One region of the Arthrobacter sp. NicSoilC5 genome, then DNA from elsewhere that is predicted to be linked to it. Evidence: riboswitches for the same ligand, from Rfam matches in the RefSeq annotation. Region 1 holds a riboswitch; the other holds the start of a gene.
What was found. A riboswitch is a leader RNA that binds a small molecule or an ion and turns the genes downstream of it on or off. The one in region 1 is predicted to bind glycine.

Region 1 (9,598 bases):
CGGCGATTGCCGCACTCGGCTACCGCCGCAACACCGCCGCGCGGAGCCTGGTCACCCGGCGCTCGCAGACCATCGGCGTCCTGGGCAGCGAGCTCTCGCAGTACGGCCCTGCCAACACCCTGCTGGGAGTGGAACGTGCTGCACGGGACGCAGGATACTTCGTCAGCGTCGCAGCGCTGCGGGAGGTCAACCGGGACGCGATCCTGGACGCCGTCCGGCACTTCCTGGACCAGTCGGTGGACGGAATAGTAGTGATCGTTCCGCACCTGGAGACGCTGGCGGCCTTGGCGGAACTGCCCATTGGAGTGCCTGTGGTTGCCGTCGGTCCCACCGGAAATGACTCCGTGGGCGGGGTCAAGGTGGACCAGCGCCGCGGCGCAGAACTGGCAGTGGAACACCTCATCGGGCAGGGGCACGTCCGGATCGGACACGTCGCGGGACCGCAGGACTGGATCGACGCCGTAGCCCGCGCCGAGGGCTGGCGGGGAGCGCTGGACTCCGCCGGGCTCGAGGCAGACCTGATCATCGAGGGCGACTGGAGCGCGGGCAGCGGATACGAGATCGGCAGGCGGCTGGCAGCCGGCCGCAGCGCCACTGCGCTCTTCGTTGGCAACGACCAGATGGCCCTTGGAGTCCTGCGCGCATTGAACGAGGCAGGCATCAAGGTGCCCGGGGACGTATCCGTGGTGGGCTTCGACGACCAGCCCGAGGCCGGCTATTTCAGTCCCCCGCTGACGGTGGTCCGGCAGGACTTTGAAGAACTGGGCCGGCGGTGCATGGACATGATGCTCACTGCGTTCGATGGCACGGGCGGCCCCCGGACCCTTGTGGTGGAGCCCGAGCTCGTCCTGCGCAGCAGCACGGCCCCGCCGGTGCGGTAACGCCAGGGCCGCGGAATTAATCCGGAGGAGACGGCGGCGAAACGTGGCCACAACAATAGCTGCGTAGGTTTCAGGCATGACGCCTACCCTGTTCGTCCGGCTCCGCGGCTGGCTGCTGGACACCCTCACTTTCGACTCCGAAACGGACGCCGCCGGCGCCATGGCTGACGCCACCCGGTGGGGCTGGCTGCCGGCCTTGAGCGGGGTGTCCATCGGAGCCGGCCACGCCCGCTCGGTGCACGCGGGAACAACGGCAGAAACCGGCCCGATGTCTGGTTAAGCACACTATTGCGCCGGTAGCGGGATAATGCCCTAAACTGCTTCACTGAGGTGCCTGAAATGGCGCTGCGCAGCAACGAAAGTGAACATGCTATGGCTACCGATTACGATGCTCCACGCAAGCAGGAAGAAGAGTCGCCGGCCGACTCTCTCGAGGCCCTCCAGGCATCACGGAGCGGCAACGCGCAGACCGCGGTTATCGATGTCGACGAGAACGACACCGCTGAAGGTATCGACCTGCCCGGCGCCGACCTCTCCAACGAGGAACTGACCGTCATTGTGGTTCCCGAGCAGTCTGACGAGTTCACCTGCTCGTCGTGCTTCCTGGTCCGCCACCGGTCGCAGGTTGCCCGCGAAAAGGACGGCCTGAAGTACTGCCGCGACTGCGAAGGCTAAATTTCCATCCTGGTTTCCCGGCGCCGGCCACCTCACCCGAGGTGGCCGGCGCTTCTTTGTCCTGTGCTGCTTTGGTCCGGCTGCTTGGCCCGGTGCCGCCGTCGTTATCAAAATGACCCCTCGTTTCCGCCCGCGAACGCTCCTACGCTGGAAGCATCCAATGGCTCTCATTTTGGATGGCACTGCAATGAAAAAGTTCTTCATCTGGCTCGCAGCCGTCCTGCTGGCTGCAGGCCTGGGCCTGGTGGCTCCGGGCGCCGCCTCGGCAACCACGTCGTACTGCGGACTCACGTGGGGTTCGCTGATGAAGTCGGACGGCGCCATGGGCGGCGCACCCGTGACCAATGTCCGGACCGGGCAGCACTATTGCTTTGACCGGCTGGTGGTTGACCTAAGCGGCGCGCCGGCCCCCGGCTACACGGTCCGCTACGTCCCCCAGATCATCCAGGACGGCTCGGGAGCAGTGGTGCCAACGCGGGGCGGCGCCCGGCTGCAGGTCGTCGTCAAGGCGCCGGCCTATGACAACAACGGCCAGCCCACCTACACCCCTGCCGACAAGGCTGAGCTCTCCAACGTTTCGGGCTACCAGACCTTCCGCCAGGTGGTTTGGGCCGGAAGCTTCGAGGGCCAGACCACCATCGGGCTCGGCGTCCGTGCCCGGCTGCCGTTCCGGGTGTTCACCCTCGACGGCCCGGGCTCCGGCTCACGCCTGGTGGTCGATGTGGCGCACTACTGGTGAGCCATCCGTCGTCGCCAACACAAAAGGTGCCGTGCCCCTGGCGGGGGCACGGCACCTTTTTGGGCTGGAGCCTATTCCGGAACGACCAGCGCGGGGGTGTCCTGCTTGAGGGTTTCGCCGCGGAAGAAGCCCGGGTGAGTGCGGGACATGACCAGCATGACCACGGCACCCAGGGCCAGGATGCCCACGCCCAGGATGAACACCAGGCCCACGCCGAACACCTCGGAGCCGCTGCCGAACTCCGGTGCCAGGCTGTCCACGGCGGTCTGGACAAACACCACGAACAGGCCCACGCCGCCCACCACCGGGCATACCAGCCGCAGCACGAAGTGGCGCACGCTGTTGAACAGGCTGTGGCGGAAGTACCAGGTGCAGGCCAGGGCGGTGAGGCCGTAGTAGAAGCAGATCATGAGGCCCAGGGCCAGGATAGTGTCGTTCAGGACGTTCTCGCTGACCACGTGCATCACTGCGTAGAACCCCGCTGACATCACGCCGGCGGCGATGGTGGCGAAGCCCGGCGTGGCGAACTTCCTGCTCATTCTGCTGAAGGGTTCCGGCAGTGCGCCGTAGTGGGCCATGGCCAGCAGGCTGCGCGACGGCGACATGAAGGTTGACTGCAGGGACGCAGCGGAGCTGGAGAGCACGGCGAGGGACATCAGGATGGCGAACGGGCCCATGATGGGGGAGGCCAGTGCGGTGAAGATGTTTTCGTGGTTTTCAGCGTTGTTCAGGCCGTTGCCGGTATCACCGACGCCGGCAAACATCATGGTGGCGATGCTGACCAGCAGGTAGATGGCCAGGACGATGACGGCGGTCAGGGTGCCTGCCACGCCGGCGGTCTTCTTGCCGTTGGCCGTTTCCTCGTTCACGGTGAGGCAGACGTCCCAGCCCCAGTACACGAAGATCGACAGGGAGATGCCGGCGGCAATCTGACCGAACGTCTCGATCCTGGTGACATCGAACCACTCCCAGCTGAACGGGATGGCCGTTTCCGAGGTGGACCAGTTGGCAAAGGCCATCACGACGAACAGGCCCAGCACCAGCAACTGGAAGCCCACCAGGCTGTACTGCACCAGCTTGGTGGTGTGCAGGCCGCGGTAGCTGACCCAGACGGCCAGCGCCACGAAGACGAAGCAGGTAATGACGTTCAGGCCTTTGTTGTCCGCCAGGTCCGCCAGTTCGGGGGAGCCGGTGAGCTGTGACAGGAAGAGGTAGAAGAAGTCGACGGCGACGCCCGCCAGGTTGGACAGCACGATGATGTTTGCCGCCAGCAGGCCCCAGCCGCCCATCCAGCCCACCCACGGGCCAAAGGCCTTGGTGACCCAGGTGAAGGTGGTGCCGCTGTCCGGGGAGTCGGCGTTGAGTTCCCGGTAGGCCAGCGAGACCAGGATCATGGGGATGAACCCGATGAGGAAGATGACGGGCAGCTGGAGGCCGGCTTCATTGACGGTAGGTCCCAGTGCGCTGGTGAGTGTATATGCGGGGGCGATGGTTGAAATGCCCAGGACGACGACGGCCAGGAGCCCGAGCTGGCCGCCCTTGAGTCCCTTGGCGCTGACGCCGTCCGCGGAGGGGGCGTGGGCGTGCGGACCGGGTTTGGCAGTACTGGTGCGGATTGTCTCTGTCATGGCACCACTTTCTGGAAGGCTGTGAGACGGAGGTCACTATATGAATGGCGTTCATTTAGTATGGGGGTGGCGGGCGTGTGATGCAAGACGCAATATGAAGCACACTCGTTTATGACTGGTTTTCGAAATTAGTAAGCTCACTGAGAAATTGTCTTTGGCCCTGCCGCCGCGCCGTCCACGGCTGGTAGCGTCTGCCGTACTGGACCAATTGAGGAGGACGCATGAAAGCTTCACCGACACTGACCAACAACCTGCAGGCCGTCCTGGCGGACCTGATCGAGCTCCACATCCAGGGCAAGCAGGCGCACTGGAACATCGTGGGCACCAACTTCCGCGACCTCAACCTGCAGCTCGATGAGATCGTCGACGCCGCCCGCCAGTTCGCCGACGACACCGCCGAGCGCATGCGTGCCCTGCACGCGCTTCCCGACGGCCGCAGCTCCACCGTGGCCGGGACCACCAGTCTGGCCCAGTTCCCTGACGGCCTGATCAGCACTAAGGACGCGATCGAGCGGATCGTCGCCGCCATGGAGGCCGCCGTGGGCACCATGCGCAAGGTCCACGACGAGGTAGATGAGGAAGACCCCACTTCGGCGGACCTCCTGCACGAGTTCATCGCCAGGCTGGAGCAGTTCGCCTGGATGGTGCAGGCGGAAAACATGAAGCCCACCGCCAAGGTCACGGCCGCCGACTCCAAGTAGCGGACATCCGGCAGGGCGTCCTGCGCCGGGGCAGCCCCGGCGCAGGACGCTTTCTTTTTGCCCCGGACAGCACTGCCGTTGTACTGCTAGGCCGCTTTGGGAACTTTCCTAAGCACGACGGCGGCGAGCACTGCCGCCGTCGCCATCAGTGCCAGCCCAATTGCGGCCGTGATGTGCACGCCGGAATCGAACGCGGCGGCCGCGGCATCCCGGACTGCCCCCGCGACTGATTCCGGCAGCAGGCCGGCCGCCTCCACCGCGCCGGCCAGCGTTTCCCCGGCGTTGTGCAGTGAGGCTCCGGGCAGCATGGCCTCCAGCCCTGCCGGCAGCCGGAGGTTCTGCTGGTAGGACGCGGTCAGGATGGAGCCCAGCACGGCAGTCCCCAGCAGCGAGCCCACCTCGTAGCCCGTCTCGGAAATCGCCGCCGCAGCGCCTGATTTCGCCGGCGGGGCCGAGCCGAGGATGAGGTCGTTCGAGATGGTTTCCGCCGTGCCGACGCCCAGCGCCAGGACCAGCAGTGCTGCCAGCAGCAGGGAAGGCCCGCCGTCGTGGTTTCCGAAGGCCACCATGCTGTAGCCGACGGCGCTGAAGGACAGGCCGGCGGCCACTACGTACCCGGGGCGGACCTTCCGGACCAGCGGGACTACCACCAGGCCTGCCGCCACTGTGGCTGCCAGGGCCGGAAGCATGGCAATGCCCGCCGCGGACGGCGTCATCCCCTCCAGGAGTTGGAGGTGCTGGGCAAGGAAAAGGATGAATCCGTTGAAGGAAAACAGGGCCAGGATGTTGGCGCTGATGGCCATGCTGAACACCCTGTTCCGGAACAGCGACATGTCCAGCAGCGGGTATTCCAGGCGTTGCTGGCGGCGCACGAACACGATCCCCATGGCCACGCCAAAGGCGATGCTGCCCAGCCCGGCCGTGCCCGGGCCTTCGGTGGCTACTGACTTGATGCCGTACACCACGGGCACCATGACCAGCATGGAGAGCAGGACGCTTGGGATATCCACCCTGCCCGGCGCGGGATCCTTTGATTCCGGAATGAAGGCCGGCCCCAGAGCCAGCAGGGGCAGCATGAGCGGCACGGCCACCAGGAAAACGGCGCCCCACCAGAAGTGCTCCACCAGCCATCCACCCAGGATGGGGCCCAGGGCGGCGCCGCCGGAGAATCCCGCCGCCCAGATGGCCACTGCAAGCCGCCGGCGGTTGGGTTCCGGGAAAATATTGCGGATCAGCGACAGGGTGGACGGCATCAGCATGGCGCCGAAGAACCCGAGCGCCGCGCGGCCGGCGATCAGCCACTCCGGGGTGGGTGCGAAGGCGGTGGCGGCGGACAGTCCGGCGAAGCCCAGGCTGCCGATGACCAGCAGCCGCCGCCGCCCAATCCGGTCGCCGAGGCTTCCCATTGACACCAGCAGCCCGGCCAGGACCAGCGGATAGGAGTCCACGATCCACAGCAGCTGCAGGCCGGTCGGTTCCAGGGCGCGTGCGATGGCGGGCAGGGCAAAGGTCAGGGCCGTGTTGTCCACTGCCACCAGCAGCACGGGAAACATCAGCAGCCCCAGCGCAAGCCAATCCCGCCACGGAGGCCGCGCGGCGGTGCTGTCCCGTTGGGTGGGGGCCGGGCTGATGGAAGTCGTCATGCAATAACTGTACCGTCTGGACGGTACAGTTATTAAACGCGGGCATTCCTTCTTCCCTGCCGGTGGAGGGCATGATGGAAGGCATGCCCCGAAAGCCTGTAGCCCGTGATGCGGTCCTTGACGCCTTCGAGTCCCTGCTGATCGACGTGGGGGAGCGCGCTGCAACCCTCGACGCCGTAGCCCGGAAGGCCGGGGTGTCCAAAGGTGGCCTCCTCTATCATTTTCCCAACAAGGAAGCGCTCATCTCCGTGCTGCTTGACCGCCTGGAAGGCCTGGCCAGGCAGGACGCCGACGCGATGGCTTCCGCCAGCGAAGGTGCTGCCGCGTATTTCATCCGCTCCTCCGTCTGGGCGGATACTCCGCTTGACCGGGTCATCGTGGCTGCCACGCGGCTTGCCGAGGTGGCACATGAAGAGACCCGCCGCCGGTTCGCCGCCATCCAGCAGCGGTGGCTGGACGAGATCGCAGCAGATGTGGGGCACGGCCTGGCCAAGGCTGTCCTGTATATGGGTGACGGGTTGTACTTCAATGCCATGCTTTCCGTGGGCCCTGCGCCGGAAGGCGGAGCGGCGGCTGATGTGGAGGAACTCCTGGCTGCTTTGGAACGGCTCCGCAGGTAGTTTTCCATTTGCCGGGAGGGCTTGTGGCGTAGGACAATGGAGAGTTGTGAGGGCTGTCACCGGCCGTCATCATCAACAAATGAATAGCCTTTGATCTGCGGCGGGAGAGTTCTGCCGGAAGTACAGGCAGGCGCCGTAGGAGCAAATCCTCCCCAGGAATCTCGCAGGCCCCTGTACCGCCGCGGCGAGGCACCTCTGGAAAGCAGCAGGCAGTTGTCCGGCCTCCCTTGGGGGAAGCGAAACGGCTGTTGTGCTCACCGACGGTGCAAGCGGGTCCTGCCCAGGCAGGCAACGCGGAAACTCTCAGGTCCAATACAGAGCGGGGAGGGACCCGAATAGCTGTGGCGTACCCTGCGCCGCCTGAATAAATGGAGTTCCTTCGTGTCGGTTACCCCAGCCTCCACCACCTTCGTAGACCGCCACATTGGCGCACGCCGCCAGGACGACGTCGACGCCATGCTCAAAGCCGTTGGTTACGGCACGGTCGATTCCCTGGTGGACACCGCCGTACCCAAAGTCATCCGCCAGGAAACAGCCCTCCGCCTGCAGGATGCCCTCAGCGAAGTTGAAGTCCTTGCGGAACTGCGCAGGCTCGCCGCCAAGAACAAGACCGCTGTCCAGATGATCGGGCAGGGCTACTACGACACCGTCACGCCTGCAGTGATCCGCCGGAACGTGCTGGAAGCCCCGGCCTGGTACACCGCCTACACCCCGTACCAGCCCGAGATTTCCCAGGGCCGGCTCGAGGCACTCCTGAATTTCCAGACCATGGTCCAGGACCTGGTGGGCCTGCCCATCGCCAACGCGTCCCTGCTCGATGAAGCCACCGCCGTGGCCGAGGCCGTGCTGCTGATGCGCCGCTCCAACAAGACCAAGCCTGCAGCGGACGGCAAGACTGTCCTGGACATCGACGTGCTGCCGCAGACCATCGCCATCGTCAAGGGCCGCGCCGAGGCGCTCGGCTTCGAAGTTGAGGTCGCCGACCTGTCCAACGGCCTGCCCGACGGCGACATCAACGGCATCGTGCTCCAGCAGCCCGGTGCCTCCGGGCGGGTCTGGGACCAGTCCGCCACTATTGCGGCGGCGAAGGAGCGCGGCGCATTGGTCGCCGTGGCCGCTGACCTGCTGGCACTGACCCTGATCACTCCTCCGGGCGAGCAGGGCGCCGACATCGCCGTCGGCTCCACCCAGCGCTTCGGGGTGCCGTTGTTCTTCGGCGGCCCGCACGCCGCCTACATGGCGGTGCGCAAGGGCCTGGAGCGGTCGCTGCCCGGCCGCCTGGTGGGTGTGTCCAAGGACGACGCAGGGGTGCCCGCGTACCGCCTGGCGCTGCAGACCCGCGAGCAGCACATCCGCCGCGAAAAGGCCACGTCCAACATCTGCACGGCGCAGGCCCTGCTGGCCATCGTCTCCTCGATGTACGCCGTCTACCACGGCCCCGACGGGCTGAAGGCGATTGCGGAAACGACGCACGGCCACGCCCGGGTGCTGGCGGCCTCGCTGGCAGCTGCCGGTGTGGAGGTGCTGCACACGAGCTTCTTCGACACCCTTACCGTCCGCGTCCCCGGACGCGCTGCCGCGCTTGTCGCCGATGCCGAAGCGCGCGGCATCAACCTGCGTTCCATCGACGCCGATACCGTGGGCATCTCGCTCGACGAAACCACGACGGCGGCCATCGTCGCCGACGTCGCGGACGTCTTTGGGGCCTCCGTTGCCGCGGCTGAAGGCTTCGGACTGGAGGCCGCCGTCGGACGTTCCTCCGAATACCTGCAGCACCCGGTGTTCAACACGCACCGGTCCGAAACCCAGCTGCTGCGCTACATCCGGAAGCTGTCGGACCGGGACCTGGCGCTGGACCGCACCATGATCCCGCTGGGCTCGTGCACCATGAAGCTGAACGCCACCGCCGAGATGGAAGCCATCTCCTGGCCGGAATTCGCCTCCATCCACCCCTTTGCCCCGGACTCCCAGACCGAAGGCTGGCGTGAACTGATTGCCGACCTGGAGGCGGACCTGACCGCGATCACCGGGTACGACCAGGTGTCCATCCAGCCCAATGCCGGTTCCCAGGGCGAGCTCGCCGGCCTGCTGGCCATCCGCGGCTACCACCACTCCCGCGGCGAAGAGCAGCGCAACGTCTGCCTGATCCCCGCCTCCGCCCACGGCACCAATGCCGCCTCTGCCGTCCTGGCCGGCATGAAGGTCGTCGTCGTTGCCACGGCCGCGGACGGCACCATCAACCACGATGACCTGACGGCCAAGATCGAAGCGAACAAGGACGTCCTGTCCTGCATCATGATCACGTACCCGTCCACCCACGGCGTCTATGACGGGGACGTCCGTGAGGTCTGCGACGCCGTGCACGCGGCGGGCGGCCAGGTCTACATCGACGGCGCCAACCTGAACGCCCTGGTGGGACTGGCCCAGCCCGGCAAGTTCGGCGGCGACGTCTCCCACCTGAACCTGCACAAGACCTTCTGCATCCCCCACGGCGGCGGCGGACCCGGCGTCGGACCCGTGGCCGCCAAAGCCCACCTGGCGCCGTTCATGCCCGGCGACGCCAACAAGGCAGCGCATGAGGAAGGCCACGGGGTCGCGATCTCGGCTTCCCGCTTCGGTTCGGCCGGCGTCCTGCCGATCTCCTGGGCGTACGTGAAGCTCATGGGCGGGGAAGGGCTCACCGAGGCCACCAAGGCAGCCCTGCTCGCTGC
Region 2 (9,598 bases), 390 kb from region 1:
TAGAGCCAGACGCCTTCGTCTTCGAGGTCGTCGCGGGCCACGCCGGTGACGGTGGCGTAGCGCAGCTGCATGGACTGTACGGAGCGGGCCACCTTGGTGGGTTCGAACATGTCCACGGGGGAGGGTTTGCCGGTGTCGATCTGGCAGAAGTCGCAGCGGCGGGTGCATTCGGAGCCGCCGATCAGGAAGGTGGCTTCCTTGTCTTCCCAGCATTCGAAGATGTTGGGGCAGCCGGCCTCTTCGCAGACGGTGTGCAGGCCTTCTTTTTTGACCAGGTTCTTCAGCCCGACGAACTCCGGGCCCATCTGGACCTTGGCCTTGATCCACTCCGGCTTGCGCTCCACCGGGACCGCAGCGTTGCGCTGCTCGATCCGCAGCATCTTCCGGCCTTCAGGTGCCAGGGTCATGATCGTGTTTCCTTTGTCTTCTTGGGGAATCGGAGTGTGCCGGTGTCAGCGGGGTGTCAGCATTCGACGACGTTGACGGCGAGGCCGCCCATGGCGGTTTCCTTGTATTTGTCGCTCATGTCTTTGCCGGTTTCGCGCATGGTGATGATGACTTCGTCGAGGGAGACGCGGTGGGTGCCGTCGCCCCAGAGCGCCATTTTCGCGGCGTTGATGGCTTTCGCGGCGGCGATCGCGTTCCGTTCGATGCAGGGGACCTGGACCAGCCCGCCGATCGGGTCACAGGTCAGGCCGAGGTTGTGTTCCATCGCGATTTCCGCGGCGTTCTCCACCTGGGCCGGGGTGCCGCCCATGACCTCGGCCAGGCCCGCGGCGGCCATCGAGGACGCGGACCCGACCTCGCCCTGGCAGCCCACCTCGGCCCCGGAGATCGAGGCCTGTTCCTTGTAGAGCACCCCGACGGCACCGGCGGCGAGCAGGAACCGCACCACCACATCGTCGCGGTCGGCCTGGGTGGCCTGGTCCATGCCCGGGGCGAAGTGCAGGGCGTAGAACAGCACCGCGGGGATGATCCCGGCCGCCCCGTTCGTGGGGGCGGTGACCACCCTCCCGCCGGAGGCGTTCTCCTCGTTCACGGCCAGCGCCACCAAGTTAACCCACTCCTGCCAATACCTCGGGTCGTAGTGGTCCTGGCCGTCATTATCGGTGTCTTCGGGGCGGGCGGTTTCCTTCTTCAACCGCTCGTACCAGTCCGGGGCGCGGCGGCGGACCTTCAACCCGCCCGGCAGCACCCCTTCACGCTTGAGCGAGGTGGCCACGCAGTTCTCCATCACCGACCAGATATGCACCAGCCCGGCCCGGATCTCCTCCTCGGACCGGGAGTCCTTCTCGTTCACGAACATCACGTCCGCGATGCCCAGCCCGGTCACCGCGCAGTGCTCCAGCAGCTCCGCCGCGGTCCGGAACGGCAGCGGCAGCACCTCCTTGGACGCGTCCAGTTCCTGCTGCGCTGCGTCCTCTTCCCCCTCGCGGACGATGAACCCGCCACCGACCGAGAAGAACGTCGCCGCATGCACCACGGAACCCTCAGCGTCGGTGACGGTGAACGTCATCCCGTTCGTGTGCCGCGGCAGCACCGTCAACGGCCGCAACACCATGTCGCCCACCCCGTACGGCAACGCCATACCCTCACCACCAGCACCGGCCAGGTTCAGGATCCCGGTCTCCGCGATCGAAGCCAGCCGCTCCTCCACCTCTTCGGGCAGGATCAGTTCCGGATGGAACCCCTCCAACCCCAACAGGATCGCGGTCATCGTCCCATGCCCATGCCCCGTCGCGGCCAGCGACCCATACAAATCCACCCGCAACGACGCCACGTCCGCGAGCTTCCCCGAGGCCTTCAACTCCTCAGCAAACACGGCAGCAGCCCGCATCGGCCCCACCGTATGCGAAGACGACGGCCCAATACCGATCGAAAAGAGGTCAAAGACACCAACAGCCATGTGCGTGGTTCCTAACTAATACAAGTGGTCGGGATGGAGCGGGCAGGACATCCTCTGCGTGCTCGGTCGCGAAGACGCCCGCTGAGCGGACGTGACGCTCCCTTAGACGCACGCTGCCGGATGCCCCACCCACTCCGCGGGCACGTCACCAGGAGACATGCGCACGAGGGGCCGGCGGAGCCGGACTTTTCGAAAGCCTGCTCCCCACCGTCTCCCTAGCCTCGCAAGCTCGGCCAGGGAACCCTGACGGCGTGGGCCCAACGAGGCGTGAAAATGTCCGGTCCGCCGGTCCCGGTAGCAACCGGAGATCAGGACAGTGGTGCGACGCCCGGGTAGAGCGGGTGGGCGGCGGCGAGTGCCTCGACGCGGTGACGCAGCCCGGAAAGGTCCGCGCCGGCGTCGGCAATCAATGCCTCGGCAATGATGTCCGCAACCTCGCGGAAGGCGTCCTCGCCGAAGCCACGGGTGGCCAGGGCCGGGGTGCCGATGCGCAGGCCCGAGGTGACCATTGGCGGACGCGGGTCGAAGGGGACCGCGTTGCGGTTGACGGTGATGTCGATCGCAGCCAGTCGGTCTTCTGCCTGCTGGCCATCGAGTTCGCAGTTGCGCAGGTCCACCAGGACCAGGTGCACGTCGGTGCCGCCGGACACCACGCTGATGCCCCTGGCGGTGACGTCCGGCTGGACCAGGCGTTCGGCCAGGATGCGGGCGCCGGCCAGGACGCGCTCCTGCCGCTCCTTGAATTCCTCGGACGCCGCGATCTTGAACGCCACGGCCTTGCCGGCGATGACGTGCTCCAGCGGCCCGCCCTGCTGGCCCGGGAAGACGGCGGAGTTGATCTTCTTCGCGACGTCGGGGTCGTTGGAGAGGATGATGCCGCCGCGCGGACCGGCGAGGGTCTTGTGCGTGGTGGAGGTGACCACGTGGGCGTGCGGGACCGGCGAGGGGTGCAGGCCCGCGGCCACCAGTCCGGCGAAGTGTGCCATGTCCACCATGAGGTAGGCACCCACGGAATCGGCGATCCGGCGGAACTCGGCAAAGTCCAGCTGGCGCGCGTAGGCTGACCAGCCGGCCACGATGAGCTGCGGCTTGTGCTCCTGGGCCAGCCGCTCCACCTCTGCCATGTCGATGGTGTGGGTGTCTTCGCGGACCTGGTACGGGACCACGTTGTAGAGCTTGCCGGAGAAGTTGATCCGCATGCCGTGGGTCAGGTGGCCGCCGTGGGCCAGGTTCAGTCCCATGATGGTGTCGCCGGGCTTGATGAGCGCGTGCATCACCGAGGCGTTGGCCTGGGCGCCGGAGTGCGGCTGGACGTTGGCGAACCCGGCGCCGAACAGGGCCTTGACCCGGTCGATGGCCAGCTGCTCGATGACGTCCACGTGCTCGCAGCCACCGTAGTACCGCTTGCCCGGGTAGCCCTCGGCGTACTTATTGGTCAGCACCGAGCCCTGCGCCTGCATGACCGCTGCGGCTGTGTGGTTCTCGGAAGCGATCATTTCCAGGCCGTCGCGCTGGCGGCCCAGTTCGTCGTCGATCTTTGCCGCAATCTCGGGGTCCAGGGCAGCGAGGTCTGCGTTCAGGCTGGGGGAGACCACCTGTTCAAAGGCCACGGTGCCCGCAGCGGATGAAGCGCCGCTCACAGTTCGCCGCCGTTTGCTTCGGCGTATTCCTGTGCGGACAGCAGCGGGCCCTCTTCGGTGACGGTGACCTTGAAGAGCCAGCCGGCGCCGTAGGGGTCGTTGTTGATCACGGCGGGGTCGCTGACGACGTCGTCGTTGACTTCCGTGACCTCGCCCGTCACGGGGGAGTACAGGTCGGAGACGGACTTGGTGGACTCGATCTCGCCACAGGTCTCGCCTGCGGTCACCGTGGCGCCAACCTCGGGCAGGTCCACGTAGACGATGTCGCCCAGTGCCTCGGCGGCAACGGCGGACACGCCCACCACGGACGGGCCGGAGCCGTCGGCGGCGATCCATTCGTGTTCGGCGGAGTACTTCAGTTCAGCGGCAACTTTAGCCATGGTGTGTTTCCTTAAGTTTGGGGTTCAAAAATGCGGGAGCGCCGGGCTATTTCTGGCGCTTGTAAAAGGGCAGCGCGACGATTTCGAAGGGCTCGGCCTTGCCGCGCAGGTCCACGTCCAGTGCGGTGCCCAGCTCAGCGTGCTCGACGTCGACGTAGGCCAGTGCCACGGGGTAGCCAAGGGTGGGGCTCGGCTGGCCCGAGGTCACCTCGCCCACCACGTTTCCGTCTTTGAGGACGGGGTAGCCGCCACGGCCGGCACGGCGGCCGTGCCCTTTCAGGCCAACGAGTTTGCGCTTGGGGCCGGCTTCCTTGGCTGCCTCAAGTGCGGCCCGTCCCACGAAGTCGCCTTCCTTGGACTTGAGGGCAACTACGGGGCCAAGGCCGGCGTCGAACGGCGAACGCTCCAGCGAGAGCTCGTTGCCGTACAGCGGCATGCCCGCTTCAAGGCGAAGCGAATCGCGGGATGCGAGGCCGCAGGGGACAATGCCGAACTCTTCCCCGGCCTGGGCCACGGACTCCCACAGGGAAGCGGCGCCTTCGTTCGGGAGGAAGAGTTCAAAGCCGTCTTCACCGGTGTAGCCGGTGCGGGCCAGGATGACATCGTGGCCGGCCACGGTGACTTCGTTGAACGCGTAGTACTTCAGGTCGGTGACCAGGGCGTGCTGGGACTCGTCCGTGAGCTTGAGCAGGATGGCCTCGGCCTTGGGTCCCTGGACTGCGACCAGCGAGGTTGCCGCCGAAGCGTCCTCCACCGTCACGTCGAAGGCGGCAGCGCGTTCGGCGAGGGCGGCCGCCACGGTGGGGGCGTTGCCGGCGTTGGGAACCACCAGGTACTTCTCATCGCCGAAACGGTACGTGATGAGGTCGTCGATGATGCCGCCGTCTTCATTGCAGATCAGCGAGTACTTGGCCTTGCCGTCCGCGATGGCGGACAGTTTGCCCACCAGGACGTAGTCCAGGAAAGCCGCGGCCTGGGGCCCGGTGACCCACACTTCGCCCATGTGGGAGAGGTCGAACAGGCCGGCAGCGTTGCGGACGGCGTGGTGTTCAGCCAGTTCGGAGCTGTACTTGAGCGGCATCTGCCAGCCACCGAAGTCGGTGAAGGAGGCGCCAAGCTTCTTGTGCTCTTCGTAAAGAGCCGTGTAGTTCTCAGTCATGGGGGATCCTTAGTTTTCGAACTCGGACAGCGGCGGGCAGGAGCAGATCAGGTTCCGGTCTCCGGCGGCGCCGTCGATCCTGCCCACCGGCGGGAAGTACTTGTCCTGCTTGAGGTGGTGGACGGGGAAGACGGCCTGCTCGCGGCTGTACTGGCGGGTCCATTCGGAGTTCACAACGGCGGACGCTGTGTGGGGTGCATTGCGCAGCGGGGAGTCCTGGACAGAGAAGTCGCCGTTGGCCACCTGGTCGATTTCCTTGCGGATGGTGATCATGGCTTCGATGAAGCGGTCGATCTCGGCCAGGTCCTCGGACTCGGTGGGCTCCACCATCAGGGTGCCGGCCACCGGGAACGCAAGGGTGGGGGCGTGGAAGCCGAAGTCGATGAGGCGCTTGGCCACATCCTCCGCGGTAACGCCCGTCTTCGCGGTCAGGTCGCGGAGGTCCAGGATGCATTCGTGCGCCACGAGGCCGCCTTCGCCGGTGTACAGCACCGGGAAGTACTCGTTCAGGCGCACGGCAACATAGTTCGCTGCGAGCAGGGCTGCCTTGGTGGCCTCGGTCAGGCCCTCCCCGCCCATGAGCTTCACGTACGCCCAGGAGATCGGCAGGACACCGGCGGAACCGAAGTTCGAGGCACTGATGGCCACGCCGTGGCCTTCCTCATGCGCTGCCTTGTTGGCGTCGCCGGGCATGAACGGCGCCAGATGGGCCTTGGCCGCAACGGGCCCGACGCCGGGTCCGCCGCCGCCGTGCGGGATGCAGAAGGTCTTGTGCAGGTTCAGGTGGGAGACGTCGCCGCCGAACTTGCCGGGCTGGGCCAGTCCCACCAGGGCGTTCAGGTTGGCACCATCAACGTAGACCTGGCCACCGGCAGCGTGCACAGCCTCGCAGATCTCGGTCACGTCCGCGTCGTACACGCCGTGGGTGGACGGGTAGGTGATCATGATCGCCGAGAGGACGTCCTTGTTCGCCTCGATTTTCGCGTACAGGTCCTCGTGGTCGATCGTGCCGTCCGCGGCCGTGGCAACGACGACGACCTTCATGCCGGCCAGGACGGCAGAGGCGGCATTGGTGCCGTGGGCAGAAGCGGGGATCAGGCACACGTTGCGCTGGGTATCGCCGTTGGCGCGGTGGTAGCCGCGGATGGCCAGCAGGCCGGCGAGCTCGCCCTGGGAACCGGCGTTCGGCTGGAGGGACACCTGGTCGTAGCCGGTGATTTCCGCAAGGTCGGCTTCCAGGCCGCTGATCAGTTCACGCCAGCCCTTGGTCTGGGACTCGGGGGCGAACGGGTGGATGGAAGCGAATTCCGGCCAGGAGATGGCTTCCATTTCGGCGGTGGCGTTCAGCTTCATGGTGCACGAGCCCAGCGGGATCATGGTGCGGTCCAGCGCCAGGTCCCGGTCCGACAGCCTGCGGATGTAGCGCAGCAACTGGGTTTCGGACCGGTGGGTGTTGAACACCGGGTGCTGCATGTACTCGGAGGTGCGGAGCACCTCTGCGGGCAGGTCGAAGCCCTCAGCGTCCACTACCGGGCCGGCTCCAAAGGCGACGGCGATCGCGGAGAGGATTTCCGGCGTCGTGGTTTCATCCACGGACACGCCAATGGTGTCGGCGTCGATGTGGCGCAGGTTGATGCCGCGTGCTTCGGCAGCGGTGATGACCTTGGCGGCCTTGCCCGGGACGGAGACCGTGACCGTATCGAAGAACGCCTCGGCGGCCAGTTCCCGGCCTGCGATCTTGAGCGTGGTGGCGAGGGCGCGGGCGTTGTTGTGGACGCGCTCGGCGATGGCCTTCAGTCCGTCGGGGCCGTGGTAGACGGCGTAGAAGGAGGAGACGATGGCCAGCAGGGCCTGCGCGGTGCAGATGTTGGATGTCGCCTTTTCGCGGCGGATGTGCTGCTCGCGGGTTTGCAGCGCCAGGCGGTACGCCGGGAGGCCTGCGTCGTCCTTGGATACGCCCACCAGGCGGCCCGGCATGGAACGCTCCAGGCCCTTGGCCACGGCCATGTATGCGGCGTGCGGACCGCCGAAGAACAACGGCACCCCGAAGCGCTGGGTGGAGCCGACGGCGATGTCGGCGCCCTGCTCGCCCGGAGGAGTGATCAGGGTCAGTGCAAGCAGGTCAGCGGCCACGGTGACCAGTGCGCCGCGCTCCTTCGCCGCCGCAATAGTGGCGGACTGGTCCCAGACCCGCCCGGAGGCACCGGGCTGCTGGAGCACGATGCCGTTGATGTCGCCGTCGGGCAGGCCGTTGGACAGGTCGGTGACCTCAACTTCGAAGCCCAGCGCCTCGGCGCGGCCCTTGACGATGGCGATGGTCTGCGGCAGCACGTCGGCGTCCAGGACGGTCTTGCCGTCGCGGGCGTCCTTGTTCTTGTTGGCGCGGCGCATCATCAGCACGGCCTCGGCCACGGCGGTGGCTTCATCCAGCAGCGAGGCGTTGGCGATCGGCAGGCCCACCAGGTCCTGGACCATGGTCTGGAAGTTCAGCAGTGCCTCGAGCCGGCCCTGGGAAATCTCGGGCTGGTACGGGGTGTAGGCGGTGTACCAGGCCGGGGCCTCCAGGACATTCCGGCGGATGACGGCGGGCGTGATGGTGTCGTAGTAGCCCTGGCCGATCATCTGCACGGCCGTCTTGTTCTTGGCTGCGAGCCTGCGCAGCTCCGCAAGGACCTCAACCTCGCTCAGCGCGTCTTTGAGCGCAAGGGGCTTGGACTGGCGGATTGAGTTGGGAACGGCGATGTCCACCAGTCCATCAACGCTGTCGTAGCCAACGGCCTTGAGCATGGTGTCCACGTCAGCCCGGCGGCGTGCACCGATATGCCGGTCTGCAAAGGCAGACGGAAGGGATTGAATCGTCATGAGGAACTCCAGGTTTGGCCGGCCACGGGTGGCACGGCATGGATCGGGTCCCTCCCCGCTCTGTATTGGACCTGAGAGATTCCGCAAACCCATCAGGGCCTGCTTGCACCGTCGGTGAGTGCTGCCGGAGCAGCACTGCTTTCCAGAGTCGCCTCGCCGTGACGGTACATGGGCCTGAGAGATTCCTGGGGAGGATTTGCTCCTACGGCGCCTGCCCGGTGATGGCCGGGAGAACTCTCCCGCCACAGCTCGAAAGGCTTATTGAAATGTGGGTGATTCGGCTCACAGGTTACAGGCAAAGCGAAGCGGGGAGCAAATCGGTCCGTCATGACTTGGGGCTCAAGAGCGTTAGGTGGATGGCGTAACGCCGGGCTTGACTTTTGTTCGTGACGGACGCCACACTGAACCCCGTGATCCGGCCGGACAGCGGAACTGGCCCAAAGACGCTGGGCGCTCTGTTCGCCGGCCGGGATCACCGGAGGCCCCACTGCCCATTCTGCGCATTACCGCGCCTGGGATGGATGCCCTCTGACAACTGAACACTGATTTACCAAGCAAACGCTTTTGACCTGCGGCGGGAGAGCCCTGCCGGTACGTTCAGCAGGCGCCGTAGGAGCAAACCCTCCCCAGGAAACTCTCAGGCCCACGTACCGCCGCGGTGAGGCAACTCTGGAAAGCAGCCGGGCCCTGTCCTGGCTCACCGACGGTGCAAGCACGCCCATTTCGGCATGTGGAAACTCTCAGGTCCCAGACAGAGCGGGGAGGAAATCCAATCTTTGCGACACCCCGGGTGCCGCTCGAACGATGGAGTTCCTCAATGACGACCCATTCCCCGACGTCCCCCGGCGGCGGAGCCCCGCACCTGGAGCGGCAGCTCAGCAACCGCCACATCCAACTGATCGCCATCGGCGGTGCAATCGGCACCGGCCTGTTCATGGGCTCCGGCAAGACCATCTCGGCGGCCGGCCCATCAGTGATCTTCGTGTACATGATCATCGGCTTCATGCTGTTCTTCGTCATGCGTGCCATGGGTGAACTGCTGCTCAGCAACCTCAACTACAAGTCCTTCAGCGACTTTGCCGCCGACCTGCTGGGTCCGTGGGCCGGCTTCTTTACGGGCTGGACCTACTGGTTCTGCTGGGTCATCACCGGCATCGCGGATGTCATCGCCATCGCCGGCTACTCCCGTGAACTGTGGCCCGGGGTGCCCCTGTGGATTCCCGGCCTGGCCACCGTGGCCATCCTGCTCCTGCTGAACCTCACCACGGTGAAGGCGTTCGGCGAGACGGAGTTCTGGTTCGCACTCATCAAGATCGTTGCCATTGCCGCACTGATCATCGTTGGCCTGTTCATGATCTTCACCGGTTTCCAGTCCGACGCCGGCCCTGCCACCTTCACCAACCTGTGGAGCCATGGCGGATTCTTCCCGAACGAGTTCATGGGCTTCGTGGCCGGCTTCCAGATCGCCGTCTTCGCCTTCGTGGGCATCGAGCTGGTGGGCACCACGGCGGCCGAGGCCAAGAACCCGGAGCGCAACCTGCCCAAGGCCATCAACTCCATCCCCATCCGCGTGCTCCTCTTCTACGTAGGCGCCCTCATCATCCTGATGGCCGTCACCCCCTGGACCGAGTTCAGGGCCGGCCACAGCCCC

Region 2: linked by a shared signal. The riboswitch ahead of gcvP (aminomethyl-transferring glycine dehydrogenase) and the one ahead of gcvP (aminomethyl-transferring glycine dehydrogenase) in region 1 are both predicted to bind glycine.

What each region holds. Positions count from the first base shown of each region.
Region 1 covers NZ_AP024660.1:3,818,588-3,828,185, forward strand. The annotation lists gene LDO22_RS17870 (LacI family DNA-binding transcriptional regulator) at 1-881, shown strand, start outside; gene LDO22_RS17875 (hypothetical protein) at 958-1,161, shown strand; gene LDO22_RS17880 (DUF4193 domain-containing protein) at 1,254-1,556, shown strand; gene LDO22_RS17885 (hypothetical protein) at 1,744-2,295, shown strand; gene LDO22_RS17890 (APC family permease) at 2,367-3,923, opposite strand; gene LDO22_RS17895 (DNA starvation/stationary phase protection protein) at 4,145-4,624, shown strand; gene LDO22_RS17900 (MFS transporter) at 4,711-6,267, opposite strand; gene LDO22_RS17905 (TetR/AcrR family transcriptional regulator) at 6,351-6,887, shown strand; glycine riboswitch at 6,979-7,076, shown strand; gene gcvP (aminomethyl-transferring glycine dehydrogenase) at 7,269-9,598, shown strand, end outside.
Region 2 covers NZ_AP024660.1:3,424,523-3,434,120, forward strand. The annotation lists gene lipA (lipoyl synthase) at 1-407, opposite strand, end outside; gene LDO22_RS16060 (L-serine ammonia-lyase) at 464-1,906, opposite strand; gene glyA (serine hydroxymethyltransferase) at 2,215-3,546, opposite strand; gene gcvH (glycine cleavage system protein GcvH) at 3,543-3,926, opposite strand; gene gcvT (glycine cleavage system aminomethyltransferase GcvT) at 3,973-5,085, opposite strand; gene gcvP (aminomethyl-transferring glycine dehydrogenase) at 5,095-7,947, opposite strand; glycine riboswitch at 8,100-8,199, opposite strand; glycine riboswitch at 8,513-8,610, shown strand; gene cycA (D-serine/D-alanine/glycine transporter) at 8,765-9,598, shown strand, end outside.